One region of the Dialister sp. i34-0019-2H8 genome, then DNA from elsewhere that is predicted to be linked to it. Evidence: riboswitches for the same ligand, from Rfam matches in the RefSeq annotation. Region 1 holds a riboswitch; the other holds the start of a gene.
The links. Region 1 has a riboswitch for S-adenosylmethionine ahead of metK (methionine adenosyltransferase). Riboswitches for the same ligand answer to the same signal wherever they lie in the genome.
Positions count from the first base shown of each region.

Region 2: another riboswitch for S-adenosylmethionine. It lies ahead of ACGG9R_RS06535 (methionine ABC transporter ATP-binding protein); the one in region 1 lies ahead of metK (methionine adenosyltransferase).

Region 1 covers NZ_BAABYQ010000001.1:1,074,296-1,091,327, forward strand. Annotated here, with positions in the region: gene tnpA (IS200/IS605 family transposase) at 203-616, shown strand; gene ACGG9R_RS04485 (ComF family protein) at 834-1,484, shown strand; gene ACGG9R_RS04490 (hypothetical protein) at 1,532-1,918, shown strand; gene ACGG9R_RS04495 (hypothetical protein) at 1,976-3,157, shown strand; gene glpX (class II fructose-bisphosphatase) at 3,415-4,386, shown strand; gene ACGG9R_RS04505 (helix-turn-helix domain-containing protein) at 5,187-5,864, shown strand; gene ACGG9R_RS04510 (IS3 family transposase) at 5,861-6,832, shown strand; gene rbr (rubrerythrin) at 6,974-7,546, opposite strand; gene ACGG9R_RS04520 (DUF47 domain-containing protein) at 8,089-8,715, shown strand; gene ACGG9R_RS04525 (anion permease) at 8,708-9,700, shown strand; gene ACGG9R_RS04530 (sodium:proton antiporter) at 10,355-11,800, shown strand; gene ACGG9R_RS04535 (sodium:proton antiporter) at 12,169-13,614, shown strand; SAM riboswitch class I at 13,935-14,034, shown strand; gene metK (methionine adenosyltransferase) at 14,160-15,341, shown strand; gene priA (primosomal protein N') at 15,764-17,032, shown strand, end outside.
Region 2 covers NZ_BAABYQ010000001.1:1,525,220-1,541,310, forward strand. Annotated here, with positions in the region: gene ACGG9R_RS06490 (putative bifunctional diguanylate cyclase/phosphodiesterase) at 1-1,139, shown strand, start outside; gene ACGG9R_RS06495 (diacylglycerol/lipid kinase family protein) at 1,403-2,461, shown strand; gene ACGG9R_RS06500 (hypothetical protein) at 2,786-3,082, shown strand; gene ACGG9R_RS06505 (diaminopimelate decarboxylase family protein) at 3,235-4,512, opposite strand; gene ACGG9R_RS06510 (transporter substrate-binding domain-containing protein) at 4,708-5,574, opposite strand; gene ACGG9R_RS06515 (transporter substrate-binding domain-containing protein) at 5,917-6,762, opposite strand; gene ACGG9R_RS06520 (transporter substrate-binding domain-containing protein) at 7,002-7,856, opposite strand; gene ACGG9R_RS06525 (phosphomannomutase) at 8,376-9,746, opposite strand; gene ACGG9R_RS06530 (YerC/YecD family TrpR-related protein) at 9,857-10,171, opposite strand; SAM riboswitch class I at 10,525-10,625, shown strand; gene ACGG9R_RS06535 (methionine ABC transporter ATP-binding protein) at 10,681-11,715, shown strand; gene ACGG9R_RS06540 (methionine ABC transporter permease) at 11,699-12,352, shown strand; gene ACGG9R_RS06545 (MetQ/NlpA family ABC transporter substrate-binding protein) at 12,528-13,367, shown strand; gene ACGG9R_RS06550 (ATP-binding protein) at 13,553-13,792, opposite strand; gene ACGG9R_RS06555 (hypothetical protein) at 13,804-14,397, opposite strand; gene ACGG9R_RS06560 (DUF262 domain-containing protein) at 14,506-16,091, opposite strand, start outside.

The DNA of each region.
Region 1 (17,032 bases):
GAATACTATATATTGAAAGCTCTGCGGTGCTTTCAATTATTATGCGCCGCACCAGCACTCCTAACTGTATTCGTATATTAAGCCCCCATCTGAGATGGGGGACCCGGTGGAGCCGTAGCTTTGCCTAGAGTATAAAAAATCCTCCAGTGTTAGAATAAAGAGGGTCTAGCAAACCACTTTAGCTAACAAAGGAGGAGTCCAAATGGACAACAATAGTATAGCTCATACCAAATGGAATTGCACATATCATATCGTATTCATCCCAAAATATCGCAAGAAAGTATTCTACGGGCAAATGAGGAAAGATTTGGTTGAAATCATCCGAAAATTGTGCGAGATGAAGAAAGTGGAACTGATCAAGGGAGCTGCATGCGTGGATCATGTGCATCTGTATCTCGGGATACCGCCGAAGTTGAATATATCAGACGTAGTAGCCTATATCAAAGGGAAAAGTGCGTTAATGATATACGACCGGCATCCCGAGATAAAAGCCAGATGGGGAGAACGGCATCTCTGGGCACGAGGCTATTATGTAGAAACCGTCGGGAATATCAACGAAGAAGTTATCAAGCGTTACATTTCAGAGCAAGAAGAAAGCGATAAGTTCGAGAAGTAAGTAAGACGAATAAGCGAAAGAGCCGCCATAGGCGGCTGTAAGTACAAAGACGATTTGCTAGACCTGCCATAGGCAGGTGTCAGTACAAAACCCCGGAGGGGTTCCAAATAAACCCCCATTTGAAATGGGGGTTGCTAACTTCCTAACTAGAGCGTCGAGCTTTCATTCACAATCAGGGAGCGCACGCCCTGCGGGCTAACCCAGAAAGGACCCTGCCATGCGTCTTATCACTGATATCTTGGAGACACTCTACCCCACCTGCTGCCCGGGCTGCGGACGCGTGGTCGATCCGAACGTGCAGTGGTGCGAGGCATGCCTCCGGAAGATCTGGAATCCGAGGCTCCTCAATTCCTCTTTCACCGACCACCTCTCGGGCTGCTATACCTGCTGCGACTATGCAGGTGCGATCCGGGACTGCATCATACAGATCAAGTATGGCGGACGGCGCAGCAGGAAGCGCGTCTTTGCGCCGCTCCTTTCCCGCTTTCCCTGGTGGGACAGGATGGGGGAGTGCGGATTGGTGATCCCTATCCCGCTGTCTTCGGAGAAGAAGAAATGGCGCGGGTATAACCAGGTGGATCTGATGTTTGCCACGTGGATGAAGGAAGCAGGCTATGATTACAGGCCGGATGCACTCGTCCGCATCCGTAGTGCGCACACGCAGTCCCTCTTATCCCGAAAGGAGCGTTTTCAGAATATCAAAGGCGTTTTTCACATCGCGCGGTCTATGGATGTGAAAGGCGAAACGATCCTTGTCGTGGATGATATTTATACGACGGGGGCTACGATGGAGGCGGCCGCTCATGAGCTCATGCGAGCGGGAGCGAAAAAAGTCATGGGCATGACGATTGCGAGCGGAGCCGGCTAAGGAAGGGCTTCCCGGGTAAACCGGCTATGTATAAAAAAGGAGGCTGTATGGCTGAGATATCGGCTGATTTCCGTCCTGCCAGGATGGAGGAGATCTATGAGATCGCACGAAGACTCCATTGGAAGATCGTGCAGGAGGAAGAAAAACCATTTTTCTATCACTTTGTATACACCGGCGAGGATCTTCCTCGGATGCAAGCGGGGAAAGACTGGTCTTTTCTGGTGCTGAACGAGAAGGGGACGGCGAGTCTCATGCTTGAGCGTATCCAGTGTACGGCAGCCATTTATGAGTGTGAGAGGGTGACGACCCAGAGCGGTCTTACTGAGAATGCGTTCGTCATGCGAAGCTTTATGAATAAAGTCAAGATCCTTGATAAGACGCTGAGAAAAGAGCTTCACAGCTATGCACCGGAGATCGTGCTCCGGAGGAAATGATCCTGTGGAGCGTTTTGTCCTCCGTCGGCCTCGTGTAATTGATGAAGGAGAATATGTATGCATTTTGCCAATCCGAAAGCGTTCACCAGACCGCTTCGCAAACTGTTAAAATCCTATCTGCTATCTGTGACGGCGGGGGATATCATGCTCGGAGAGGTGGCAGACCACCTCTGCGTGAATGATCTCGACCGCGGGCTCTCGGATAAAGAGCGGATCCGTGCGGCGGCCGATATCGGATTCACGGATACGGTGGATGACGCTATCGAGAACATCTGGGAGGATCCGGAAGGCCTCATCCCATACTCTGCACTTTGTGATCTGTATGATCCGGAAGGCCTGTGGAAGGCGCTGATGAAGGAGATCGAAGAGCACACCCATTTCTATGACGCCTCTTTGGTGACGAAGAATCCCTACTACATCCATGTGCATGCACCGGAAGCGAAGTCGGGGGCGATTGAGTTGGGGACGACCGACTATCTTGGCGGGGAATTCTTCCAGACTTATCATCAGGGCTATTCGGCCAAGCGGCCTTTTGGCTATGCGGATATCGGTTTCTTTGATGAGCGCGTCGCTTTTCCTGTCATCAGAGAAAACGGCCAGGTGTGGATGAGTGTCGTCATGAGTGAGATCGAGTCGATGGAAGAGCCGCTGGCGCGCGCTCACGGAAAGGTCATCACCTATGGCCTTGGTCTGGGCTACTATGCCTTCATGGCGGCAGAAAAGAAAGAGGTGGAGTCTGTCACGGTGGTGGAAATGAATCCCCACGTGATCTCTCTCTTCAAGACATACCTTCTGCCGCAGTTTCCGCATAAGGAAAAGATCCATATCATCGAAGCGGATGCGATGGATTTCATTCGTGAGCAGAAGGATGGGGCCTATGATGTCGCCTTTGCTGATTTCTGGGGAGGGGTCAGTGATGGGCTTTCCTTGTACCTGAGATTCATGCCGCTCACCGCGCGTTTTCAAAGGACGCTGCATGAGTTCTGGATAGAAAGCTGCTTTTTGGAGTACCATTTCCGCCCTGTCATGCTGAAAGTATTGCTTGACATGGGGCTCTCCTATCCGCTGGTCTTGCCGGAAACGGGGCAATCGGAGTGGAGGATCCAGAAGGCGTTCTCCCGATTCCTGAAACAGTGGGACTATACGATCGAGACGGAAGAGGACCTCGCATACCTTCTGACGAATGACTGCCTCATCCGCCTCATGCATCAGTTTGCGATAGAATATACTGGAGACTAGTGGCCGGGGATCGGCTGTAGGGTGACTTGCTGCCTTCGGGCATCGTTTGTTTGCGTATGCGGACGGGCGCATCGCTCCCCTTGGCTTTCCGTATCTATGGGAAGACTTCCAAAGGGGCAAATCCTACATCCTGTATCCAATGACCTTATATTATTAGAATTTTCTAAAAACGAAAAGTGTATACTACATTATTTCTATAAGTATGATACAATAACGATAACTGTGAAAGAGAAAGTATACTATTGTGGAGGCATACAATGAACAGACAACTTTCAATGGAATTTGTAAGAATCACAGAACAGGCTGCACTTCTGGCTGGTCGTTTGATGGGGACAGGCGATAAGGAAGGCGCGGATCAGGCTGCGGTAGACGGCATGCACCAGCAGTTTGCCAAGACACCGGTCTCCGGCACTGTCGTCATCGGCGAAGGCGAGATTGATGAAGCACCGATGCTGTATATCGGCGAAAAAGTCGGTCAGGGCGGAGAAGAGGTCGACATCGCTGTCGACCCGGTCGAAGGGACGAACCTGGTAGCGAAGGGCAAAGATGGCGCGATCGCGGTCCTTGCTATTGCACCGAAAGGCTGCCTGCTCCACGCACCGGATATGTATATGCAGAAGATCTGCGTCGGCCCGAGAGCGAAGGGATGCATCGATATCAATGCATCTGTCACTGAAAACCTGACCCGCGTAGCGAAAGCGATGGATCGTGAAATCTCTGATCTCACCATTGTTGTCCTTGATCGTGAAAGACATGAAGGCATCATCCGCGAAGCCAGAGAAGCCGGTGCACGCATCCGTCTCATCACCGATGGGGATGTCGTACCGTCCATCGACTGCGGCATTCAGGGCAGCGGTATTCATATGGTCCTCGGCTCCGGCGGTGCGCCGGAAGGCGTCCTGGCCGCTGTCGGTCTGAAATGTCTCGGCGGTGATATGCAGGCGAAGCTGCTCCCGCACACGGAAGAAGAAGTCCGCCGTCTGCATGCTATGGGCATCACCGATCCGAACAAGGTCCTGACCTTAGATGACCTTGTCAAAGGCGATGACTGCATCTTCTCGGAAACGGCGATCACCGACTGCGCGATGCTGAAAGGCGTCCGCTACTTTGGCGGCGGTGCCAGAACCAGCACGCTGGTCCTCCGCTACAAGACCGGTACGGTCCGTTTTGTAGATACCATCCACCGCTTCGGTGAACCGGATAAGAAACCGGCTGTGAGACTTTGGTAATACGGCTCTGTTTGAAAGGGGCTGTGAAGAAATGAATCTTCATTTCTTCACAGCCCCTTTTTACTTTGCTTTCATTTGGGTCAAGGTTCAGGGCTCTCGTGGCGGCTTCGCCGCCCTTTTTTAGAAGATGGTATTCTCGTATCGCAGCCTTCCCCTCTAGGGGAAGGTGCCCAAAGGGCGGATAGGGCACTGGCGGTATGCAAACCATTGTTTGAAATCGTCAGTCGCGTTCATGCAAGTGTGCGGGAAACGCCTGCCCGCGGATGACAAAGATTTCTCGATTTCGCTCGAAATGACGATACGGGGAAGCGGCATTCTCCGTGCGTGATGGATGAAATGGGGGATAGTCCGTTCTCTCGTATAGTCATCTCGAGCGTAGTCGAGAGATCTCCACGCTGCAGCGGTATTCTGCATGCAGGCGGTTACGTAAAAATCGCTTGGGATCATTGGCTTCACGTTATCCTACGGTCATCGTTTTACCGGCGTGCAAGGAAGATTTCTCGCATTCGCTCGAAATGACGATACGGGGAAGTGGTATTCACCATGTGTGATGGGATAAAAGGAAATGGGGGGATAGCCCGTTCTCTCGTAGTTTCCTTATATGAAGCTCTGCGGCGCTTCTGATTCGCACCAACACTTCTCAATTCTCACTGGCGTGTAGAGCTTTCATTCACAATCAAAGGGCGATACGCTGTGCAGGTTGACCTTGAATCCCAATCAAAAAGCCCCTGCCAGAATTGATATGATCCCCCTAAAGCAGACAAGGTAAATAACCAAACTGCTTTAGGGGGATTTTTTTAATGGCCAAAAGGAAACATTCAGCAGATTGGATGCTTGCCAGAGTGAGAGAATATCTTTCCGGCAAAGGATCTTACCGACAAATCGCCAGAGCGAATGGGATATCCGAGCGGAGTCTTCGTGGCTGGGTAAGGAAATACGAGAAACAGGGCGAGGCCTCTTTCATGGATAGAGCTGGGAACGCAAGCTACAGCAAGGAATTCAAGGCAAGCTGCGTCCTTGCCGTGCTACGTGGCGAGGGCAGCATTGACAACATCGTAGCAAAATACAACATTTCAAGCCGTTCCGTTCTCCGGCACTGGATGAAGCAGTATAATGACCATATAGAACTTAAGGACTACGATCCAAAACGGGAGGTCTATATGGCAGGAGCAAGAAAGAAAACATCGCTTTCGGAGCGCAAGGAGATTGTGGAGTATTGTCTATCGCATGGCAAGAACTACAAGGACACCGCTGCGCACTATGACGTTTCCTACAGTCAGGTATACGATTGGGTGAGGAAATACGTCGCTGACGGGGAAGCTGGCCTTACCGACCGGCGCGGACATCATAAAACCGACGAAGAAGTTGACGAGATGGAACGTCTCCGGCGTGAGAACCGGCGCTTGAAACGGCAGCTTGAGGAACAGGAGAGGTTGGTCTATTTCTTAAAAAAATTGAAAGCCCTGGAAGGGAGGTGAAACTTGGCAGGCTGCGCCATGCCATAACCTATGAAGCAATCCAGCAGTGCCACGCAGAAAAGGGCTGGGGCATTTGCTGGCTGTGTGGTCAGGTAGGTATTACGAGAGCATCCTATTATCAATGGCTGAAGCGAGATGTCCCAAAAGCGGAAAAAGAAAACGAGATCATCGCCCAACTGATCCAAGAGTATGATGAACGATTCCACCACATCCTGGGCTATCGGCGCATGACTGATTGGATCAATCGCCTGAACCACACGCATTACAGCAGGAACCGCATTCATCGACTCATGAAGGAGCTCAATATCCATTCCGTGATCCGGTGCAAGAAGGCAAAATACAGAAGGACCACACCAGAAGCCACATCAGAGAACATCCTTCACAGGGGTTTTCAGGCAGAACGACCGAACCAGAAGTGGGCAACGGACGTGACAGAATTCAAATGGTACGAAGGATCAGTCGTCAAAAAGCTCTATTTGAGCGCCATCCTCGATCTCTATGACCGGTCGATTGTCGCCTACGTCATAAGCGGACGCAATGACAATAAGCTGGTGTTTGACACATTTGAGCAGGCGATTCGCAAAAATCCGGAAGCACACCCGTTGTTCCACAGTGACCGGGGGTTCCAGTATACCAGTAAAGCATTCCAGTTCAAGCTCTCGAAGCAGAGGATGGAGCAATCCATGTCCCGTGTTGGGCATTGCATCGACAATTGCCCAGTGGAAGGTTTCTGGGGAATTGTGAAGACAGAGATGTATTCCCTGAATAAGTTCAGCAGCGGCGGCGAGCTGCGTTCGGCCATCGACCAATACGTCCATTTTTACAATTACGAACGTTTTCAGGAACGATTTGGAGTAAGGACGCCAATGGAAGTTCGCATGGCAGCTCTGCACGCGAAGAACCCGGAACAGTTCCCGATTGCCGAGAACAAACGGATTCAGAAATACAAAGCAAAATTCGCGGCATAACAAAATGCCGCAAATCCCATGCTGATACTAAAACACCAACATGGAACTTACGGCTATAATTTTTTAGATATTTGCCATGTCTACCTTGACAGGGGCTGATCAAATGTCGGGGGCTTTTTGATGACTTACCTTAATGACTTATTAGTAGTTTTCCGCTTTGATGGCGAAGAAGCTCTGCGGATGGCCGCATACCGGACATTCTTCCGGTGCTTCTACGGATTCTACGGTGTAGCCGCAGTTAGCGCACATCCAAAGTTTCTTTTCGCCTTTCTTGAAGACCTGGCCGTTTTCGACATTAGCCAGCAGCAGTTTATAGCGTGCTTCATGCTGCTTTTCGATCTCGCCGACTTTGGAGAGCAGGAAAGCGATCTGCGGGAAGCCTTCTTTTTCTGCGGTAGCAGCGAATTCCGGATACATGGAAGTCCATTCACCGTTTTCACCGGCAGCGGCCATTTTCAGGTGTTCTGCGGTGGTCTTCTTGAGATCACCGACGAGCCAGAACCACAGTTTGGCATGGGCTTTTTCATTGGCGCCGGTTTCTCTGAAAATATCAGCGATCTGGCGGGAGATGGACGGATCCTTTTCCGCTTCTGCAGCAAACAGGTTGTATTTCACATGAGCCTGGGATTCTCCGGCGAAGGCAGCACGCAGGTTTTTTTCTGTCTGTGTGCCGGCGAGGCGTTTCATTTCTTCTAATACTTTTGCTTCTTCCATGGTAAAATTCCTCCTTTTACACTCGTAGGACTTGCATACATAAAGAATCCACATTCTCCCCGGAATGTGGAAGGGGATGAGAAATTTCTCATCTATAGACAGTATAGATGATTATCGATATTCTGTCAAGGGGAGGGGGGAGCTCTTGGGGTGGCTCCGTCCACTGATTATGAATGAGAACTATGCGCGAATTAGAAATGAGAAATGAGAAATGAGAAATGAGAAATGAAGGTGGCGGCTCCGCCGCAAGTATATATGGGGCGATGCCCGAAAGTAGTATTCCACTCACGAGTCACTAGTCACCAGTCACTTGATACTCCGAATCCCTAGCTACTAATCCCTAATCCTGAGATTACCTTTTTCCTGAGATACAATTAGATTTGTATGAACCCATTCAAAAAACGCATGATTTCAGCTATAATCAAGATAAATGATTTTCGATAAGTTGAAGATTTTGTCAAGGATTTTACACAGGCTTTACATTCATAAGATATCATAAAGACATACGTATGTTTTTGGTAAAACGGAGGACGTTAGACGTTATGTTCAGTCTGGTGAATAAGCATGAAGAGTTTTTCGATTTCCTTGTGACGAATGCAGAGTATTTCCACAAAGGCACTCTGATGGCGAAAGAGGTACTGCAGGACCCGACGAAGCTGGAAAAATACTCGAAGGAAGTGAAGAATCTGGAGCATGCGGCAGATCGCGTGACACATGACATTGCAGCGAAGATGCGCCATGTCTTCATCACACCGATCGATAGGGAAGATTTTTTTATGCTGACTTCCACACTCGATGACTGTGTCGATGACATTCAGGATGTCGTGCTTTCCATGAAGCTGTATCATGCGGGCATTGGCTCGAAGCTGCCGGTGCGCATGTCGGATATCCTGGTCGAAATGGCTGAGGAGCTGATCGTCCTTTTCCGACTTTTGAAAGACATCGACAAGAATGAGATCGAGATCGGCCAGCGTACCCGCAAGCTGAATCAGCTCGAGAGCGAAGGGGATGCGATCTATCGCCAGTCTATTTCCGATCTCTTCGATGGCAGTCACGATGTCATGGAGATCATTCGCTGGAAGGAGATCATGGAAGCGATGGAGGACACCTGCGATCGGGCGGAGAAGGTAGCAAACCTGATCAAAGAGGTGGTCATGAAATATGCCTGATATGTACCTTGTGGGGCTTGTTATCATTCTGGCACTCTGCTTTGATTTTATCAATGGCTTCCACGATACGGCTAATGCTATCGCGACTTGTGTGGCGACGCGCGCACTCAGCCCCAAGATAGCGATCATGATGTCTGCTTTTTTGAACTTTGTCGGCGCCATGATCTCTACCGGGGTGGCGAAGACCATTGGCGGGGAGATCGTCACCTCTCCGCATATGGTCGACTCTGTCGTCCTTATCGCGGCGCTTGCCTCTGCGATCTTCTGGAATCTATTCACCTGGCGTATCGGGATGCCGTCCTCGTCATCTCATGCACTGATCGGCGGCGTCATCGGTGCAGTCATCATCTCTTACGGTACAGGCGCGATCCATCTTGCCGGGGTGTTGACAATCGTCATCGGCCTCGTCTGCTCTCCGATCGTTGCTCTTGGCATGGGCTATATTATCATGACGCTCCTCTATGTTCTTTTCAGAAATGTAGGGAAGTCGCGCGTGAATTACATCTCCCGTCACATCCAGATGGCATCGGCAGCACTCATGGCGTTTTCTCATGGCTCGAATGATGCGCAGAAGTCGATGGGCATCATTACTCTGGCACTGTTGTCGGGCGGCTATATCGGAGCGCTCGAGGTGCCGTGGGAAGTCAAAGTGGCATGCGCGACGGCGATGTGTGCCGGTACCAGTGTCGGTGGCTGGCGTATCATCCGTACTGTCGGAAATAAGATCTTCCGCATGCAGCCGGTCAATGGTCTTGCGGCAGATCTGAACTCTTCCCTTATCATTTTCTCTGCGACCATGCTGCATCTCCCTGTATCGACCACGCATGTCGTCACCGGCTCCATCATGGGCGTGGGCTGGGCGAAGCGTTTCCGTGCGGTCCACTGGAGTGTTGCTTACCAGATGGTCTCGGCATGGGTCATGACGATCCCCTGTACGGCCGCTGTCGGCGCTTTGGTGTACCTGCTATTGCGACATACATTTTAAGGAAACGCTGATTCAATCGCAGAGTCGAATTTCATATGGATTTTTATACATGGCTTCGTCATCAGCTTCCTTAAATAGCTTTAAAGAAGCTGATGCAGCGCAAGAAGCAATGCCTTAAAAAAACACGGTATCCGAAAGGATGCCGTGTTTTTTATTGGGTGATGGTCTTTAATGGATAAGTCAACCGGAAGACGACCGTTGACGATAGGCTGTATACACAGTAACCATGAAGTGTATATTTATATTTTATAGGAAGCCATATTCATAGATTACGCATTCGTTTTAAGAGCGCAAGGAGAAGAAAAGTTAAAAATATGAATTGCAATCTATAGAAATAATAAAAACTTGGCATGAATAAATAATAAACATTTCAGATAATGGTGCTATAATTGAAATTGTTACAAAAAACACGAATAAGGGGGAATCAGCATGAGAAGAGTCATCAATTATTCTAAAGCCATGACTGCTTTACATGATGAATTCGCGATTAAAAATGAAGCGTTTCATTTTAGAATGATACGATGGATCGATCTCCGGTATCAAAAACGAATGGTTTGCGGGTCTAGTGGATAAGTCTGATCTGACTATCAGTCCTGTCTATGGCATCTATGTTGTTTCGGAAATCATAAGCATTCATTCAGAAGGTGAAGTCCCATGTCCAAGTTTACCAAGGGTATTTTCTATAGCATTCTTTTGACCGCTGGCTCGATCCCAGCTGTTTCCGCGGATGAAGTCTTTCATGAGGCGGTGAATCAGTCGCTTCCCTTTTGGAGCGTCATCCCATTCGTTGTCATGCTGCTCGCAGTGGCCTTTGTCCCATTGATCAATGGCTTGTGGTGGGCGAAGAATACGAAGTGGGTATCGCTCGGGTGTGCGCTCTTCTTCCTTATACCATTCTCGTATGCGTATGGTATTTCTGAAGGGATCTATCGTCTCTTGGAATCGATCCTGCTCGATTTCATTCCCTTCATTGTCCTTCTGTATGGTCTGTATGCGACGGCGGGCGGCATTATGATCCATGGCAAGCTTGCCGGGACGCCGATCATCAATTCGCTGATCCTTTTCGTGGGTACGGTCATGGCAAGCTGGATCGGAACGACGGGTGCGGCTATGCTTTTCATCCGCCCATTGATCCGTGTCAATGAATGGCGCAAGGAAAAGGCGCATGTCATGGTTTTCCTGATCTTCCTTGTGGCGAATATGGGCGGCTGCCTTACACCGCTTGGCGATCCGCCGCTTTTCATGGGCTTCCAGCGCGGTGTGCCTTTCACATGGACGTTTCATCTCTTCCCGATCCTGGTGCTGAATCTCATCCTTCTTTTTATTGCCTTCTATTTCATAGATCGCCATTACTTCAAGAAAGAACTGGCTGCCGGGCGTCAGCCAAGCGATATGCAGCTCCATGATAATTCGCCGCTGGTCAAGATCTATGGCAAAAAGAATTTCTTCTACATCCTGCTCATCATCGTGGGTGTCATGGCGAATAACTTCCTGCCGGAAGCCTTTCCATTCTTTGCCAATGGGGCAGGGATCCCGATCTTTGAGGAAATCGTTTTCCCGTATTCCACTTTGGTAGAAATCATTCTGATCCTTACGGCTGCCCAGCTTTCTATCCATACCACGCCTTCGAATATTCATAAGGAAAACCAATTCTCCATGAATCCGATCAAAGGGGTCGCTGTTCTCTTCTCTGGCATCTTTGTCACCATGATCCCTGCACTGGTCCTTCTCGAGACGCATGGCGCTGCTCTGGGCATCAATCAGCCATGGCAGATGTTCTGGATCACAGGGGCGCTTTCCTCCTTCTTGGACAATACACCGACATACCTTGTTTTCCTGCAGACGGCAGGGAGCCTCGGGGCAGCGTCCGGGGTCATCACCTCTGTCGGCACCGTGACGCCTGTCATGCTCGAAGCGATCTCTGCGGGAGCTGTCTTCATGGGAGCGAATACGTACATCGGGAATGCTCCGAATTTCATGGTCAAGGCGATCGCGGAAGACAGCCATATCCATATGCCCGGGTTCTTCGCGTATATCGGATGGTCGCTCGAAATTCTCTTCCCTGTATTCATCCTTGATACGCTGCTATTCTACCTCTAGTGGTAGTGATCGGGGCTCGGTGATCGAGCGCTTCCTATAGACGCATCTTCATCAGCCGATCGCCCCTGGCGCAAGGGCTTGTTGACTTTCCTTTCTTTCCTTATCTGTTCATTCTCGCCGCGGCTCGATCGAGCCGCGGTTTTTGCATGCTATCTATATTTTCACATATATATCATATATGATACTTCGGACATAACTTATAATCTATAGGATGACACGCGGTATACGTACGTGCTTTCAAAAAGCATAAATCCTAGACTATGATATGGCTTTGAAATGGAGACAAATAAATAATAATCATGTGCGTTAATGATTGGTATAATAAAAAGTATATTCCCCACTCATAATCTTGATGGAAGGTGAAAACTATGCGTCGATCCCTCAAAGCACTTCCGTACGCCATTTTGCTGACTGCGGGGTCTTCTCCCTTGGTATCTGCTCAAGAAGCGGTGCATCAGGCGGTGAATATGTCGCTGCCTCTTTGGAGTATCATTCCTTTTGTCGCATTGCTTCTTTCGGTAGCCCTCGTGCCTTTGGTGAATGGCCTGTGGTGGCGGAAGAATGAAAAATGGGTCGCTCTGTTTTGGAGTGTCGCATTTCTGGTCCCGTTCTCGTACATTTACGGCTGGCAGGAAGGCCTCGAGCGTTTTCTTGAAGCTGTGCTGCTGGACTTCGTGCCCTTCATCATACTTTTATTTGGTCTTTTCGCGACAGCGGGGGGCATCATGGTGGACGGACGTCTGGCGGGCACACCGAAGACGAATGCGCTGATCCTTCTTGTCGGGACGCTTATGGCGAGCTGGATCGGTACGACGGGAGCTGCGATGCTGCTCATCCGTCCTTTGATCCGCATCAATGCATGGCGCCGGCATGTTTCGCACATCATGGTTTTCCTGATTTTCCTCGTGGCGAATATGGGCGGGTGTCTTACGCCGCTCGGTGATCCGCCGCTTTTCATGGGATTCCAGCGAGGCGTACCCTTTGCATGGACATTCCAGCTGACGCCGATCCTTCTGGTGAATATGGTCATCCTTTTTGCCATTTTTTACCTGATGGATCGCCATTATTACAAAAAGGATCTGGCGGCAGGACGCATGCCGGAGGAGATCAAGGTGGCAGAAGGCGAGCCGCTGATCCACATTGATGGGAAGCGCAATTTCCTCTACATCGGCATCATCATCATCGGCGTCATTGCCAATGGTTTCCTGCCGGAATATGTACCATTCTTTAAGGATGGAGCAGGGGTAGCAGTCTTTGATGACATCGTATTCCCATATGCGACGATCGTGGAGATCGCACTGATCCTTCTGGCTTCCTTCCTGTCTCTTCACACTACGCCCTATCGTATCCACAAGGCGAATGCTTTTTCCATGGCACCGATGATCGATGTCGGTATTCTTTTCATCGGCATCTTCATCACCATGATCCCGGCGCTCGTGCTTCTCAAAGTCCATGGCACAGAGCTTGGTATCGATCAGCCGTGGCATATGTTCTGGGTGTGCGGACTCCTGTCCTCCTGTCTGGATAATACCCCGACCTACCTTGTTTTCCTGCAGACTGCGGCGAGCCTTGGCGCGACCGAAGGCATCGCGACCACCGTCGGCACGGTCACTCCGCTCATGCTGGAAGCGATCTCCGCAGGTGCTGTCTTCATGGGGGCCAATACGTATATCGGTAACGCACCGAATTTCATGATCAAGGCGATCGCGGAAGAGGATGGCATCAAGATGCCCGGCTTCTTCGCGTATATCGGCTGGGCGATACTGATCCTGTACCCGGTATTTATCATCGATACCCTGCTGTTCTATATGTAGGGAATGGGGCGGTTCTCTTTGTGGATGATCGTCTTGCGACCTGCGATGAAAGAGGCATGGCAGTCTGGTCTCTGCGGAGAAGTGTGCGGCAAAATCATTATAAAAGGAAGAGGGGCGCGGTAGGAATGCTGCGCCCCTTTCGTGTTTTTGAATCTGTTGAAACGGACAGTCCATGTTCATGGCCCAGAGATAGGGGGTTGGGGATCAAAGACAGCGAATCTCTGTTTTGCTGCCTCACAGCTTGCCTCAGCCCTAGAACTTGAATTTTTCTATTGCGTTAACGCGCATATCTATGTTACAATAATTTTCGATTTGAATATCACTCATCCAGAGCAGCAGAGGGATTGGCCCAAGGAAGCTGCAGCAACCATTCCGATGGAACCGGTGCTAATTCCAACAGCGCAAGCTGGCAGATGAGAGACTGGACTCTCCCTGCGCGGAGAGCTTTTTTAGTTTTAGGGAAACACCGATCCTGTGATTGGAGCGGTATTTCCATGGCAAAATGATTTTCCATAGAATCCCATCGTTTTTTGAGGAGGAACACTATGTCCAGAAAAGTTTTATTCACTTCTGAATCTGTTACCGAAGGGCATCCTGATAAGATCTGTGACCAGATCTCGGATGCCATTCTTGATGCGATCTTTGCAGAGGACCCGAATGGCCGTGTCGCTTGTGAGACGACCGTCACCACGGGGCAGGTGCATGTCTTCGGTGAGATCACCACCACGGCGCACATTGCTTTCCCGAAAGTCATTCGCGATACCATTCGTGACATCGGCTACACCACATCTGCCTATGGCTTCGATGCTGACAGCGTGGGGATCAATATCGCACTCGATGAGCAGTCTCCGGATATCGCCATGGGCGTCGACAAGTCTCTGGAAGCCAAATCCAATGAAGCCGACCCGTATGATATCGGCGCAGGCGATCAGGGGATGATGTTCGGCTATGCATCGAACGAAACGCCGGAATATCTGCCGATGCCGATCGCACTGGCGCACCGTCTGGCACGCCGTCTGGCAGAAGTCAGAAAATCCGGTGAACTGTCCTACCTCCGTCCGGACGGCAAGACGCAGGTCACTGTCGAATATGAAGACGGCAAGCCGGTCCGTGTGGATACCATCGTCATTTCCACGCAGCATGACCCGGATGTCACCCAGGCAGAGATCCATGATGATATGGTGAAACATGTCATCGAACCGACCATCCCGGCCAAATTCCTGCAGGATACGAAATACTTCATCAATCCGACCGGTCGTTTCGTCATCGGCGGCCCGCAGGGGGATGCCGGTCTTACCGGCCGTAAGATCATCGTCGATACCTATGGCGGCATGGCTCGTCATGGCGGCGGTGCATTCTCCGGCAAGGATCCGACGAAAGTCGACCGTTCTGCAGCGTATGCAGCTCGCTATGTAGCGAAGAATATCGTCGCTGCCGGCATCGCTGACCGTTGCGAGATCCAGCTCGCCTATGCCATCGGCGTCGCACGTCCGGTCTCCATCTTCGTCGATACCTTCGGTACCGGCAAGATCTCCGATGAAGCCATCGTCGCACTCATTCGTAAACATTTCGAACTGCGTCCGGCCGGCATCATCGACATGCTCGATCTCCGCCGCCCGATCTACAAGCAGACTGCGGCCTATGGTCACTTCGGCCGCACTGATGTGGACCTCCCGTGGGAACATACCGATAAAGCGGAAGTGCTGAAGAAAGAAGCAGGAATCTGAGAATAACAGGTTTACAGGTGCTGCGAGTGATTAGTGACTAGGGATTAGTGGCTAGGGATTAGGCTGATGATGCATCTGCCCCCTTCCTCGGGAAGGGGGATGCCCGAAGGGCAGGAGGCTGGCCGAGGGAAATGAGATTTGCGGTTTGAATACCGAAAGCGGGTATCGCCCCGTTTCGTCATCCTGAGCGGCGAGAAACGTCGTATGAGAGATAACGAATGCCAGAACAGCTGCGACCTGAGCCCTCGATCTCGGCGAAGCCGCCACCACCATTCCTACTTCCTCATTCAAGCAAAGCGTTCATCCCTGATCCAGAGGCCGCATGCCCCACGGGCTAACCCCAACCCCCTTTCCTTCATATGCTAAAATAGAGAAGACATATTCTCGTGTCTTCTCTTTTTTTGCGCCGAAAGGAGGGTGTCATGCTGATTTCCATCGCTGAGGTCTTGATCAATCGGCCGTCGAAGCACTTGAACCGCACCTTTTCTTACCGGATCCCGGATGCGCTTCTCGGGCAAGCGGATGTGGGCTATCGCTGCGTCGTACCTTTTGCGCGTCGCACGGAGGAGGGGATCATCCTGTCGGTGCGCCGCGAGGAGGAAGAGAAGATCTCCTATCGGCTGCTTCCCATCCGCTCTCTGGTCGATCCTTTCCCGTGGTTCACGGAGGAAATGCTCGCACTTGCGAGGAAGCTGTCTTCCTATTATATGTGTATGCTGATCGAGGCGCTGCGACTTTTCTTTATCGACAAGAAGGGGATCCTGACTGAGGCCGAGTATACGATCGACTGGGCGCGTGTGCCGATGGAAGCAGAGCTTCGCGGGCTCATCGATCCTTCGGTCGACAGTCTGTCAGAAAAAGATGCGAAAACCCTTCTTGGAAGTGATCTCGTGAAATGCGTCAAGGCGGCCTGGCTTGTCCGAAAGGAGCGGCTTTCCGCCGTCCATAAAGAGCCGCTGGAGAAATGGCTCGCGCCGAATGAGGCGCCCGATGAGGCACAGAAGCGGCGCAGTCCGAAACAGGCGCTCCTATGGCAGGCGCTCACGGAGAAAGGACCGATGTCCTTTCGGGAGGCGGCGGAGAAGGGCTTTTCTTCGAGTGTCGTGAAGGCCTTCTGCCTTTCCGGCTATGGAAAGGTCTTTTATAAAAGAAAGAAGACCTTTTCTCTGATCGATGAGCAGGAAAAACGGAAGGATCGAGCGCTGACGGAAGAGCAGCGAAAGGCGCTTTCCGTGATCTCCAAAGCCGTCGATCAGGAAGCATTCAAAGGCATCCTCCTGAAGGGGGTGACAGGGAGCGGGAAGACAGAGGTGTACCTGCGCGCCGCGGAGAGAGCGCTGGAACGGGGCGGATCTGCTCTCATTCTGGTGCCGGAGATCGCTCTGACGAGCCAGATGACATCCTACTTCGCCTCACTCTTAGGGGACAAGGTCGTCTTCATTCACAGCGGCCTTAGCAAGGGCGAGCGCTATAACAACCGCCAGCGCATCGCCAATGGCGAGAGTACGATCATCATCGGCTCGCGTTCGGCGATCTTCATGCCCTTTCGTCATCTGAAGCTCATCGTCGTCGATGAAGAGTATGATTCCTCGTACAAGCAGGGAGAGACGCCCCGCTACAATGGGCGTGATGCGGCCAAGATGATGGGGGAGATCTACCACTGCCCGATCGTCCTCGGCGCCGCGACGCCT
Region 2 (16,091 bases), 450 kb from region 1:
TCTGGATGGATGACTTCGGAAGCGGCTACTCCTCACTGAATGCGCTCAAGGACTATCACTTCGATGAGCTCAAGATCGACATGGACTTTCTGTCGAATTTCACGCAGCGCTCGAAGGATATCATCCAGTCCACCATTCATATGTCAAAAAAGATCGGCATTCGTACGCTGGCAGAGGGCGTGGAAACGGAAGAACAATTCCGCTTTCTCCGAGACATCGGCTGCGAAAAGATCCAGGGCTACTTCTTCGGCAAGCCGCTCCCCTTCGATGAGATGAAAGCCCATATCCTTCTGCAGCATATTGACGTTGAGACAGAAGAGCTCACAGCATATTATGAAAAAGCGGGAGATATGGACTTCACGACGGATGAGTCACTTGCGATCGTAGAGACCATGGAAGATGGCAAGCTCTATTTCCGCTTCGCCTCCCCAGCCTATCAAGACGTACTTGCTTCCGTCGGCGCACCCACTACACGTGACAGTGAAGCCCGCCTCAATATGCCGGAGAGCCCGATCCGTAAAAAAATCGCGCGTCTGCTCTCCCATGTCTACGATTCCGACCAGCCCTACGCCATCACCTATACCATCGATGATCAGTATCTCTGGCTGAAGGTGCAGAAGATCGCCCAGCTCGGAAAACGCTTCCTCATGCGCTGCAAGCTTCTCAATATCACACGCAATGCCATCCAGATCGAGCAGATGAAAGTGAACGGTCTTGAAAAGGATCTCTACGACCTCTACCATGCCATCGTTATCAATGATCTTGACCGCGGCACCTGCCAGCCTGTCGTTTTCTGCCGGGACTATCACAAGTTTCATCCCGGTCACACCTACTGTTACCGCACAGCAATGCGTGCTTTCGGATATCTCTCCATTCAGAAAGAAGACCGCCCTCGCTATGAGCGCTTCATGGATGCGGACACCATCTCCGATCGCCTTTCTGCACATGGCGGCACACTCTCTGAATACTTCCGCACCCTGACGCCGAACGGCTTCGTCTGGTGTCAGCATGTCTTCATCGCTATCCCCGACACCAATTGCCGTATCTTCCTTCACACGGTCAAGCCCGCCGCCCCGAATAACCTCGCCATGGAAAAGGGTCTTGTCAAGCTGTATAACGAGATCAAGAAAGACTGGTGACCTGTAACCGGTGACTGGTGATAGGACCGGCAGCATAAAAGGCTCTCCGTACGAGCATTGCGCGGGAGAGCCTTTTTTCGTGTGCCGATCTGCGCTATAATATAGGATATAAGTTTCAACGTACAGCGGTGTGACCGGAGATCAGAGTAGACCATGTAGGGCACTTTCCTCAAAAAGGATCTTCCCGCCAATGGAAAAACGGGACTGCCATTTCCTCACTCATGACATCTCCGGATCCCCCACACTTTTTTCAGGAGATACCCATGACAGAATCCACACGATGCACCATCATCGTCAATCCGACCTCCGGACGCGAACGAGCCCCGCGCTATATCCCGCTCCTCCATACGACACTGGCAAAGCGCTATGACAATATCACGATCAAGCTGACTGAAAAAGCCGGAGATGCCACGGAATTTGCACGCATCGCCGCAGAAAAAGGACGTGACGTCATCTGCATGGGCGGTGATGGCACGATCAATGAAGTCATCAATGGCATGGTACCCGTAGGAAGTCACTCCGCCTTCGGTTTTATCCCTTTCGGTACAGTCAATGACCTCGCCCGCGCTCTTCACATCCCACGCTCCCCACAGGGAGCCATCCGTATGCTCGAGCATGCAGTCAAGACGAAGATCGATGTCGGCAAGATCAATGACCGCTACTTCATCAACGTTGTCGCCGCCGGTCTCATTTCTGAAGCAGTCAGCGAAGTCTCCATCAAAGAAAAGACCCTCTTCGGATCGCTCGCCTACTTCATGAAAGGCATGCAGGTCTTGAACAAGCAGAGATCCTATCACTTCAAGATCGAAGAGGAAAACGGCACCGTCATACAAGTCTCCTCCCCTTTGATCGCTGCCATGCTGACAGACTCTGCCGGCAGCTTCCGCAACCTCATCCCGCCGGAGGATCGCAATAAAGGCATCATCAAGCTCTGCCTCTTCCACGACTTCGCCTGGCTGAATGCCATCAGGCAGGCACCGAAGCTCCTCGCCGGTTTCCAGATGGGTCCTGACTTCGTCACGGTCGTCGGTATCAAAAAAGCGCACATCTCCATCACGGAAGGCGATACCCTCTCGACCAATGTAGACGGAGATAAGGGACCGAATTTCCCGATCGACCTTGAGATCCTCCCCTCCCGTCTCCCCGTCTTCGTTCCCGAGCACGTGGATGACAATGCGACGCATCTCCCCCACTTCTTCGAACGCGTCGCTCCACACATGCATTTCCCATGGGCAGAAAATGGGGAAGAACCGATCAAGGGGACGACCATTGAAGAAGTCGTACGGGAAGTGCAGGAACGGGAGAAGAGGAAGAAGTGCTAAACGAAGAGACTTGAAGACTTGAAGACTTGAAGACTTCAGACTTCAGACTTCAGACTTCAGACTTCAGACTTCAGACTTCAGACTTCAGACTTCAGACTTCAGACTTCAGACTTCAGACTTCAGACTTCAGACTTCAGAAAACGCGTCCGATGTTTCGCATGTTGCGAAACATCGGACGCGTTTTAGCGTATTGCATATTGCCCAAATGGCTTATTACAAATGGCTTATTATTGAGTACCCGCTTGTACCACGCTCCCTCCGCCCACGGCTTTTTTCGACATTGCTTCTCTTTCCCAGAATTTGTGCCATCCGCATGTCTGACTAGTGAAAGCCAAAGGAAGACGCTTCTATCCATATACCGCCATTGATGAGTTCTCACGCTGGCGTTATATGGAAGCCATTGAAGAGTGCAGCACCTACTCTTCCATGATATTTCCGATGCATCTCGTTCAGGCTTCCCCTATGCCTATGGAATGTGTGCAGACAGATAACGGCACCGAATTCACTAAACGATTCAACAAAGCAAGGCTTGACGAAGACCTTACTCTTTTTGGGCGTACATTAAAGAAGTATGGAAATCTCCCAAAGATACACTCCATGGTTTCATCAAGCACGGTATAACATATGTTTGACAAACCAACAATTGGGAAAAGATACGTGTCAGTTTTATCCCTTAATCAATAAAAAAGGTGTTGCAGCATATGCCGCAACACCTTAAAAAAGCAGTAATTAAAACACTGTCTGATTTGACGTCGTGATCTAATCTATGTTTTTTATGATTTCACTACCTTCTCCGTATTTTCTGCAAGTCCCGGGAAATCCAATGTCGCGAAGAGGTCGCAAAGGGTTTCATTTCTGCGGATCTGCTGGATGCTGCCATCTTCATGGACGAAGATCTCCTGATGACGGAGGCGTCCATTGTAGTTATAGCCCATGCTGTGACCATGAGCGCCGGTATCATGAATGACGATGAGGTCGCCCATTTCGATTTCCGGAAGTGCTCTCTGGATGGCGAATTTATCGCAGTTCTCACAAAGGGAGCCGGTCACGTCATAGACGTGATCCTTCGGTGCATCTGCTTTGCCGAGGACCGTAATGTGGTGGTAGGCGCCATACATCCCCGGACGCATGAGGTCGGCCATGCAGGCATCGGTACCGATGTAGTCTCTGTAGATGTGCTTGTAATGGATGGCTTTCGTGACGAGGAAGCCATACGGGCCGGTCACCATGCGGCCGCATTCAAAGGAGATGCAGGTATCTTCAAAGCCTGCCATTTTTTCTTCGAAGAGCTTCTTCGCACCTTCGCCGAGGCCTTCGAGGTCGACCGGATCCTGTTCCGGACGATAGGGGATGCCAATGCCGCCGCCAAAGTCGATGAAGGAGACGGTGATGCCTTTTTCTCTCTTGATCTCATTCGCAAGATCAAACATCATGCTGATGGTTCCGAGAAGCCCCGGGAGCTGGAGCTCCGCGGAGATGACCATGGTATGGATACCAATGTAGGAGATCCCATGGTCCTTCGCCCAGTCGACACAGGTCATGAGCTGGTCCTTGGTCATGCCATACTTGGCTTCTTCCGGAGTACCGATAATCGCATTGCCGCGTGCAAGCTCCGGCCCCGGATTATAGCGGAAGCAGATCTTTTCCGGGACGATGTGAAGACGTTCCATGTCGCCTAAATTCGATACATCATCCAGATTGATGATGGCGCCAAGGTCATTCGCTTTCAAAAATTCTTCGTCCGGGGTATCATTCGAAGAGAATACGATCTGATCACCGGTGATGCCGACACTCTCAGCAAGCACCAGCTCTGCCATGGAGCTGCAGTCTGCACCGATGCCGAGCTCCTTGAGGCTCTTCATGATCCAGGGGTTTGGCGTCGCTTTCACCGCAAAGTATTCATGAAAATTCGGATTCCAGGAAAAGGCCTTCTGCAGACGCTTCATATTGTCGTGGATGCCTTTTTCATCATAGATGTGAAATGGTGTACCATACTGCTGTGCTACCTGTCGGATCAGCTCATCGCTGAATGGGATCTTTTTATCAGTCATTACATATCCTTCTTTCCTAGTCTTTTGATTTTATCAGAAAATTCGATGTTTAATTATAACACACGAGCATGGGATTGACTATAGAAAATAAGAAGGGGTTCAGGGTGAGCCCATGGAGCGTCAAGCCCCAGAGACAGACCCTGAACCCTAGAGAAAATCGTCTTACCAAGTGACACTACCGATGAACGGTTCTACTTACTTATTATCCGCATTCGCTACAGCTTTCTTGCTGTATTCTTCTGTCCATTTCTTGAAGTTGCCATTGTCCGTATTTTCTTTGATGACTTCGTTCACGACAGCAAGGACATCTTCGTTGCCCTTCTGAATGGCAGCCGCAGAGTTCTTGACAGCATTCGGGAATTTGATATCCGAGAACATCAGGTCATCATTGAAGATGAGATACTGCTGACCGACGATGCCTTCGACAACGAGGCCATCTACCTTACCATGCTTGAGCTCGAGCACGACTTCAGGGACATGCGCAAGACCGACGATCTTGGCATCCTTGATCTTTTCCTTTGCCAGAGCTTCCTGTGTGGTGGACTTCTGGACGCCGATGGTCTTGCCGTAGAGATCTTCTACTTTCTTATATTTATCCGCATCTGCCTTTTTGATGATGACAAGCTGTTCTGTAGGCAGATAGTTGTTCGAGAAATCCATAGATTTCTTACGTTCATCAGTTGGGTTGATACCGGCGATGGCGATATCGACCTTACCGCTGGTCAGCGAGGTCAGAAGCGCCTGGAAATTCATATCCTGCACTTCGAGCTTGACGCCGAGCTTGTCAGCGACTTTCTGTGCAAGCTCCATATCAATGCCGATGACTTTCTTTTCGCCGACGGATGTATCGACGAATTCATATGGCGGGTAGCCAGACGCAGTGCCTACGACGAGCTTGCCTTCTTTCTTGATCTTCTGCATCAGCGGACTTTCTTTCTGCGTCTGTGGCTTGCTCGATGCCGCTTTGTCAGCGCTGCCGCCGCAGCCTGCCAGGGTGAATGCCGCCATAGCTGCCAGACCAAGGGCAGCTGCTTTCCATGCTTTGCTATGTTTCATCATCATGATACGCACCTCTCTAGTGAAATCGTCCCCATCGGACTTGCGGAAACGCTGATTAAATCGCAGAGTCAGATTTCATCAGTGTTTCCTTACGTTTTTGTATGCATAGATAATAGCATGATTATGCATATATGTCAATAATTATTCATTCAATTTTCGCAATTTTTCGAGATCCAATTTCTTTTATTCTTCCCTTTACGGAAAGCTCCGCATGCGTGCAGCAGATAGGCTCTGCGATATCGCGTACTTTTCAGCCTTACTCCTTCCTGCTGATAAAAAGGCGCAGCCTCCTCCATGGAGACTGCGCCTTTTATGCAAAATATGCACGAGCAAAGTCCGATAGCCTTACTTCGCTTTTTCTACTGCGATCTTGCTGTACTGATCGACCCATTTCTCAAACTGGCCGGATTCGGTATCCTTCTTGATGATCTCATTGATGATCTTCATGAGATCGTCATTGCCCTTCTTCATCGCTACAGCAGAGACTTTCTTTGCCCCTTCGAACTGTACATCTGCAAGAGCGAGGTCATCATTGAAAATCAGGTACTGTTTAGCTACGACGCCTTCGAGAACGATCCCATCGAGCTTTTCATTCTTCAGCTGCAGGATCGCATCCGGTACGCTGGAGAGACCGAGGGCTTTCGCACCTTCGACCTTCTGTGCCGTCGCTTCCTGTGTGGTGGACTTTTCTGCGCCGATGGTCTTGCCTTTCAGATCTGCCGCTGTCTTATATACATGCTGATTCTTCTTCAGGACGAGCAGCTTCTGCTCCGTCGGAAGATACTTGTCAGAGAAGGCCATGACTTTCTCGCGTTCCGGAGTCGGGGAGACACCGCCGACAGCGATATCGACCTTGCCTGCCGTGACGGAGGAGAGCAGTGCAGAGAAGCCCATATCCTGGACTTCCATCTTGACACCGAGCTTGTCAGCGAGCTGCTGGCACATTTCGATATCGAGTCCGATGACCTTCTTGTCAGCAGAGCCGGAGTCTACGAATACATATGGCGGGTAGCCGGAAGAGGTGCCGACGATGATCTTGCCTCTCTTCTTGATGGTTTCCATCAGCTGTCCCTGCTGCGCTTCGCCGGAGGCAGCAGATTTCGCTATGCCTTTGTCATCCCCGCAGCCAGCCATCAGAAGTGCGCCGGCAGCAGCCAGACCAAGCAGTGCGAATTTTACAGATTTTTTCATTTGAAAGACCTCGCTTTCCCAAATTGGTAATTCACTCATGCCATACTAGCATGATGATGGAAATCATGTCAATAAGAAAAACGGATGCAGCCGCTAACGTACATCCGTCCTTAGATTTGTAAAATTTTTGAAAACGCTGCATCAATCGCAGAAGCAATATTATAAGCAGGGTTTGAGCTCTCGTGAGAAATTGGCGCTTGCACCGATCCGGAAATACCGATTTCTAGCCCTGCCCTGACTTATTTCTTTGCGTTTTCTACGGCTTTCTTCGTCATTTCATCGACCCATTTATCGATGTTGCCATTATCACGGTTCTCTTTGATGACTTCGTTGACGATCTTGATAAAGTCTTCATTGCCCTTAGGTACGGCGACCGAGGAGCCTTTGCTGTCTATTTTGAAGAATACATTCGTCGGAGCCAGATCAGGATTCGTGATGAGGTACTGTCCGCCGACGATGCTCTGTACCGGGACAGCATCGACTTTGCCCTGCTGGAGTTCCAAAAGCGCATCCGGAACCTTCGTCAAAGATACGACCTGTGCATCTTTGATCTGCTCGTTGGTCAGCTTTTCCTGCAGAGAAGACTTCTGGACGGCGATCTTTTTGCCATTGAAATCAGCCAGCGTCTTGTACTTGCCTGCATCTTCCTTACGGACAAGGAGGGTATGCTTGCCGACGAGGTAGCTGTCGGAGAAATCGACAGTCTTCTCTCGTTCTGCAGTCGGAGTGATGGCGGAAATCGCAATATCGATCTTGCCTGTCGTGATAGAAGCCAGGAGCGACTGGAAAGTCATGTCCTGTACTTCGAGCTTGACGCCGAGCTTCTTCGCAACGGCTTCTGCGATTTTGATATCGATCCCCGTGATGGATTTTTTATCCTTGACTGAAGTATCCAGGAATTCGTAAGGCGGGAAGCCCGGTGCTGTACCTACCACGAGTTTACCGTCTTTCTTGATTTTCTGAAGGAGAGCGCCCTGTCCTGCCGCACTCGATGCTGCAGAAGAAGCGGCTTTGTCTCCGCCGCAGCCGGTAAGGGCAAATACACCGCAGGCTGCCACACCCAGGATGACCAGTTTCAACATTTTATTCATCATCTATACCCTCTTTGCTTTCTTTTCACATGTAGTTGGATTGGATGCAATAAATATACACCTATTTGCATGAAAATGCAATAGTCACGTATAAAAAACAATGGCGATGTGAAATAACGATCATCTCATTTTCGCGTTCCATCTGCCGCGGGGGACTTGCAACTCTCATAGGAGTGACCGGGAAACCTTATCCCAGCTGTCTTTCATGCCATAGTCACCCTATCCGCCCCTGCGGGCACCTTCCCCTAGGGGGGGAAGGCTGCGATACAAGAATACCATCTTCTAAAAAAGGCGGCGAAGCCGCCACCTCAACCTTGAACCCTGAACCCTGAACAATGAAAGCAAAGTAAAAAGGGGCTGTGAAGAAATGAGGATTCATTTCTTTACAGTCCCTTTGTTTACATGAGGGATCGTATACATCATATGTATGTGTCAGGGCAGAGCTCTTGATCGCTAAGAGCATATCCTCTCAAAACGAATGCCCGATGGGCGCTGCTGCCCGCGCAGAAGCGATAAGCCGCATTATCTGTTACTTTCCTCGACGAGCTTCATGATCTCATCTTTCTTCTCTTCGAGGAGCGATCGGTCTCCCATCGTCTCCATATTGAAACGTATAAGAGGCTCCGTATTCGATGGACGGAGATTGAAACGCCAATTTTCAAACTCAAGCCCTACGCCATCCGTAGGATCGATAGCCAAGGCTTTCGGTGCATAGGCTGCCTTGACTGCAGCGAGGGTTTTCTCCACATTTTGGGCTGGCAGATTGATCTCTCCGCTCACGGGGAATTCTTTCTCCATTTCAGCGACCATTTCGCCAAGGTGCCTGCCTGTCTCGCTCATAAGCTCTGTCACGATGAGCCATGGGATCATACCGGAGTCACAGTAAGAGAAGTCACGGAAAAAATGATGGGCACTGTTTTCAGCTCCATAAATGCCATGGACGCGACGCATAGTCTCCTTCATGAAAGCATGTCCCCCCTTCGATTCGACGGGCACACCTCCATAGAGACGGCAGATCTTTTCCGTATTCCAGAAGACGCGCGGATCGTGAATGATGATCTCTCCGGGATGCCTCTTGAGAAAATAGGATGCAAGCAGTCCTACCATGTAGCAGCCTTCTACGAATTTCCCATTTTCATCGATGAAGAAGCAGCGGTCAAAGTCTCCGTCCCAGGCGATCCCGAGATCTGCTTTTTCTTCGAGCACCTTCTCCTTGAGCGGCTTCTGGCACTCTTCCAGCATCGGATTCGGCACACCATGAGGGAAGCTTCCGTCCGGCTCCATATATAATTCTGTAAAAGTAAAGGGCAGGTGTTTCTTTAGTTCCGCGAAGGCGATATTGGCACAGCCATTTCCTGCATCCACCACAATGTGAAGTGGCTTCATCTTCGTGACATCCACAAAGGAGAGGATACAGTCGATGTAGTCCTGGAGAATCTGTCTCGCAAAGATCTTCCCTTTTTTCTCTGCCTCGGGAAAATCACCGGAGAATGCGAGTGCTTCGATGTCTTTCAGTCCCGTATCAGCACTGACAGGGATCCCCCCTTCGCGCACAAGTTTTAAGCCATTGTAATTCGATGGATTATGGCTCGCGGTAATCATGATGCCGCCGGAAAGTCCGTAATGGAACGTAGCGAAGTACATCATTTCCGTCCCGCAAAGGCCGATGTCCATCACATCCGCGCCGCCATCCGTCAGACCTCGCATGACAGCCTTAGCGATGGCAGGAGAGCTCGGACGGATATCATAGCCGACACACATCGCCTGCGGATGGTAGAGTGCTGCATACGCGCGACCTACGCGATATGCCAAGTCTTCGTTCACCTCCGCCCCCACGACACCGCGAATATCATAGGCTTTGAAGCCTTTATGAGAAAGTAGGAGTGGTTGCATGGTATTTCTTCCTTTTTGAAAAACCGAAGGAGACAGGGAGCCGATCATCGTCAGACAGCATCCATCGGCAAATCTGATCCGTCGATTGGATCCCCATGTCCCTAACATCATCAGTCAGTCATCTTCGACACGTCTTTTCCCATCCGAGAGAGCACCTGCACATATCCGTCGGCGCCGAATTTCAAGCAGCGCTTCACGCGGGAAATCGTGGCAGTGCTTGCGCCCGTCGCTTCTTCGATGCGGTCATACTTATCTCCCGCTTCGAGCATACGTGCCACTTCCAGACGCTGCGACATGTCACGCAGTTCATTGATCGTACAAAGGTCTTCAAAAAATTCATAGCACTCCTCTCTCGTCTTCAAAGTCAGAATGCCATCGAAAAGCTGATCCGTCAGCGGATTCACCAGTCTGTGATTCACACTCATTGATATGTCCTCCTGTCATTGGGTAGTTATAGTTACGATACTTTAGTATATTATAGCATTAGAGGCGAAGCGGTGCAAAAGGAAAATGGGTTGGGAGTGGCTTGTGACTAGTGACTGGTGACTAAATACTAGCTTCGGGTCTCGCCATTATTTTATACTTCGCGGCGCTGCTATACTTTTATGCGCCGCACCACCATTTCGCATTTCTCATTTTTAATTTCTCATTCAAGCGATGCTTTCGCACGAAATTAAGGGCAGCACGCCCCACGGGCTCCCCCTTCCCCCCTATTGACTTTCCTTCTCATAAAGAGTACAATTCATTCAATCGGCTTTGTCGATTGAATTACATACGACTTTCATCATGAGTGGCGGAGGGACTGGCCCTTTGAAGCCACGGCAACCATCTTTATGAAACGGTGCCAATTCCAGCGAGTGTATTCTCGAAAGATGATGCGACTGCAAGCTTTCATCTTCCGATGAAAGTTTTTTGTTTTTATGAGGAGACTCCAATGATTGAACTCAAACATATAACGAAAGTATATGGCAATTTCAAAGCACTGGACGACGTCAGCGTCACCATCAGAGATGGTGAGATCTACGGTATCGTCGGGCAGTCCGGTGCAGGGAAATCGACCCTGGTCCGCTGCATCAATATGCTTGAACCACCGACCACAGGCGAAGTCCTGATCAATGGCAAAGACATGATGAAGCTCTCCAAGGCGGAACTGCGCAGCGAGCGCAAAGGCATCGGCATGATCTTCCAGCATTTCAACCTGCTGTCCTCCCGCACAGTGGCAGGAAATATCGCATTCCCTTTGGAGCTTGCCAATGTGCCGAAGGCAGAGCAGAAGAAACGCATCGATGACATCCTCGAGATGGTCGGTCTCACTGAGTACAAAGATAAGTACCCCGCAAAGCTCTCCGGCGGACAGAAGCAGCGTGTCGGCATCGCACGCGCTATCGTGTCCAATCCATCCGTACTTCTCTCCGATGAAGCGACCTCTGCGCTGGATCCGGAAACGGTCAAATCCATCCTGCAGCTGCTGAAAGATATCAATAAGAAGCTCGGCATCACCATCATCATGATCACGCATCAGATGGAAGTCATCAAGGAGATCGCTGAACGTGTCGCCGTCATCGAACATGGCCGCATCATCGAAGAAGGCTCCGTCGTCGATCTTTTCACCAATCCGCAGACTCCGACTCTGAAAAAATTCGTCGGCTCGGTCATGTCTTCGGAAGTACCGGAACAGCTCTCCCACATGGATATCCATGCTGATAAAGAGAACGCGGACGACCAGACCGTCCTCTCCCTCTCCTTCCGCGGCGACGTCGCAAATGAACCGATCATCGCCAACCTCATCAAAAAGTACAATCTGGACGTATCTATCCTGTACGGTTCCATCGACTACATCCAGAATGTATCCTTCGGCCGTCTCATTATCACCATCATTGGCGATGACAGCGATATGCAAGAAGCGCTCAGTCATCTGAAATCGTTACCTATCACAAGCGAGGTGCTCGGATATGTCTCCAGTCATTAGTAATCTTCTTCTGAAAAGTACGGCAGAAACCTTCTACATGCTCGGCGTTTCTGCCCTGATCGCCGCTGTCGTCGGCATTCCTCTGGGGATCCTCCTCGTCGTCACGGAGAAAAACGGCATTCTCGCCTGCCGCCTGCTCAATAAGCCGCTCGCTTTTGTCATCAATATGATCCGCTCCATCCCATTCATCATTCTGATGGTCGCGATCATTCCTCTCACCCGTCTCATCGCCGGCACCTCCATCGGCACCACCGCAGCCATCGTCCCACTGACCATCGCTGCGATCCCCTACACCGCCCGCATGGTCGAGACCTCCATCCGTGAAGTTCCCTTCGGCCTCATCGAAGCAGCTGAATCCATGGGCGCTTCCCCATTCCAGATCATCAAGAAAGTCCTCATCCCGGAAGCCCTGCCTTCCGTCATTGAGAATATCACTGTCGTCATTGTCACCCTCATCGGTTCCTCCGCTATGGCAGGCACCATCGGCGGCGGCGGCTTAGGCGACCTCGCCATCCGCTACGGCTACCAGCGTTTCCAGGCCGACGTCATGGTGGCTACCATCCTCGTCCTTATCGTCGTCGTCCAGCTCATCCAGTTTATCGGAAGCAATCTTGCGAAAAAGGCGAATAAGAAGTAAAAAATGGATAAGCCTGGGGAATGGAGACTGGCTATGTCCGCCTTCTCCTCTGCGTCCTCTATATGCGCCCTGCCCCATGCCTCTTATCAGGTTTTCCACCGGATCTATAGGAAATGCGAATTCTCCCGCTTCCATACATAGACACCGGATTTTATAAAAGAAGGGAAGTATATTTATGTTAAAGAAACTCGTCATCGCTGGACTTTGCGCCCTCTCCGCAGCAGCCATCATCACCGGCTGTGGTTCCAACGCAAAGCCAGCCTCCTCGGCCGCTGCCTCTGTACAGGAAAAGAAAGAGATCACCGTCGGTGCTACGGCTGGTCCGCATGCAGAAGTCGTCGAAGCCGCTGCCAAAGAAGCTGAAAGCAAAGGTCTCAAGGTCAATGTGAAGGAATTCTCCGACTATGTCACTCCGGACCAGGCACTCGCTGACGGCGATCTCGACCTCGTTGTCTACCAGCATGAACCGTTCCTGAAGAACTTCAACAAACAGCACAATACAAACCTCGTCTCTATCGGCAAAGCTATCCTGATGCGCATGGGCGTCTACTCCGATAAGTATAAGGATATCAAGGATCTGCCGGACGGCGCTACCGTCTCCATCCCGAACGACCCGACCAATGAAGGCCGTGGTCTCCAGCTGCTCGAAAAAGCAGGCGTCATCAAGCTGAAGGAAGGCGTCGGCATGAAAGCCACCCCGGCAGATGTCGTAGAAAACCCGAAACACCTGAAATTCCAGGAACTCGAAGCCGCTCAGCTTCCAAGAAGCCTTGCTGATGTCGATGCATCCGTCATCACCATGAACTACGTCATGAGCTCCGGACTTTCCCCGAAAGACCAGGGCATCTTCCTCGAAGACAAGGATACCCCGCTCGCCGTTATGATCATCGCTGCCCGCGAGAAGGACAAGGATCAGCCGGCTTATCAGAAATTCGTCAAGTACTATCAGTCTGAATCCGTCAAGAAATTCATCGCTGAAAAATACAAAGGCACCATCGTTCCTGCTTGGGAATAATGAAATAGAAATAAAAAAGATCGCGCAAGCGGTCTTTTTTTGGTGTGGGGAACCGGTCTATGGATTCAAAAGTGTGAATGTCAATGAAAAAGTGAACCACATGACCGTGAATTTTTGAGCCACTGTGATTGCGAAAAACTGAGCCATGTGGCCGTGAATTTCTGAGCCACTTTGAGCGTAAAAAACTACGACTTCCTTCTGCGCGCATTTTGGAAGCGATACGATTCGCCATTCATGTTAAGGATATGGGAGTGGTAGGTCAGGCGATCTACCAATGCCGCAACCAGTGTGGCATTCTTGAACATCTCAGGCCATTTGGAAAACTCAAGATCGGTCGTAATCATGACGCTTATTCGTTCTGAACGTTCGGCTATGACCTTGAAAAGGGGCTCCGATTCATGAATAACCAGTTTACAATCTCTCATATATAATGCTATTATTCAGGTCTTGATATTTTGAGCGTTATGGATTCACGTCCCTTCTTATAAGTTATTTCATCCCCTTCTATTTTAACTACTTTCCATGAATCATCTAATATTGGAGATGTCGCTTCAATATAAGCTTCATCTAGTTTTCGGACCAATTCTTTAAATTGTTTATCATATTCCTTCTTTCTTCTTTTTCCTTCAATATGTTTTTCTATATGATCTATAGCATCTTCTTCATTTTCATATTTGAATTTGAAGGAGCTAAACCCAAGCATGCGTGAGACCCCCTTTACCGGTGGACGATAGCAAGGATAGTAAACTAGTTTTCCCTTTCTCACATATTTATTAACATAGTATTCATTTCCATCATCATCTGTCTCTATTATTTTTATGTCATTCATCAAGTGAAAATAATCGTATATTTTATATATGACATCGTTATAAAGATCCTCTTCATCATAATATTCACCAGGTCTAAAATAATGCTTCTCGTCTTCATTATCTATGAAGCCAAAATTATAACCAAATATCTTTCTTTCGGTCGGAGGACAAGTTTCGATACAATAATGCCTTAGTATTTTTACATGTATACCCGTGTGCACATGCAAAACAGTTCGATTTTATCGAGTGTTTCAAAAATCTCACTTTATTTTCTTCTTATCTATGACATACGCAAAATAGCCCCTGCAGATACAGGGGCTGTGTCTTTTTTACAACGATTCGTAATACTCACGAATCTTGTTTGCCATCAATTTTCTTCGCTTAACTAGGAAATCGGAGTAATCAGTGATATCCATATTTTCAAATCCATCTGGAACGCAGTTTTGGCGCAAATTATCTTTCAGTACCTCCTTATCGACAATACTTCCATATTGAGGAATTTTGGACTCGCACTGACTCAATATGTTTTTCATATAGATACACGGGGCATCATCACTGATTCGGATATTGATTTCCTGCTGAAGGAATACGTAATTCGCGATCTGGTTGTACATCGATTTAAGCAGACCATGATCCGTCAAATACTTTTTAGGAAACAGATGATGAATATCGCCGCGATTTTCCAACATGCTCTCCACTTCGATGTGTTCTGACAAGAAGCCTTTGTCATGCGATTTTGCTTGTGCTGCTAAGAAAATATTGAAATAGGGGCTGCTTGCTACGGAAGTATCCAATTTCTGTAAGAGCGTAACATTCCAGAAAGCAGCAGAAAGTTCCCCTGCTTCAGTCACATTCAAATATTCTACCGGGTCATCATAAGAGAAGAAACGCTTGATATCATAATCAAACATGGATTCAGGGGAGCTGGAATACCGTCCTGTCAAAATCGAGAGCACCACCCAGTGCCGCACGATTTTTTCGATGATACCATCGGCCACCTTGCGCTCCCGCAGTGCCAAGTAAAGTGCATAACCAAAGTTCAACACATTCTGCGAGCGTATCAAGGAAGGCTTCACAATACCCGCCGAATTTATGATCATAAGGAATCGTTCGTAATTGGTCTGATTGATGGTATGCAATACCGCATCATGCAATTTGGCAAAAGAGTCCTCTTCGATTTCAATTTTAAATTCTCGTGTTTCAAAATCACGGCCAGACAGCAAACTAACCAGATCTGCTAATCTGCCTCTTTTGAATTTGTAGGTGAATGCCACGCGCAAAACATCAGCATAGGATGTTTTATATATAGGATTCACTTTTCCGGCGGCCCATTTGATGGCATCGAATTCTGGCTTAGACGCAAAATCCGTGTCATTTGCTTTGATATCTTTCAAATCTTCTGGGGATTCCAGCAAGTGACAGAAATAATCGATGGTCTTCCTGGTCAGATTTCCTCCGTATGCTTCATTAGAGGAAATCTTTGACATGGCAAAATCGGCTTGTGACAATACGACCCCTTTGGAATTGATTCGAATAAAAATATCTGTGACGCTATCAATATCCAAGTCTGCATTCAAGCTGATAACGCCTAATCTATTATCCTGAATTCCACGAAGTTTAGTAAAAATGTCACTGATTCGAGACATTTGATTATTGTCATTTAGCCCATTCTTTTGGCAATAATCCATGACCTGGGAGAAAAAATTAAAATTCGACTCAAACATTTTCGAGATATCCGGAATCCACTTACTACTCTTTTGATTTGCGGAGTTGGATACTTCAAATGTTTCTTCCAGAGGATTAAATGCGATGACAATCCGTTTCCATTTATAGTGAGAATCAAGAACTTCATTCCCTGCAATAGCCGCTGACAGTGCTGTAATACGCTGCTGCCCGTCAATTAGTACTTTTTTCC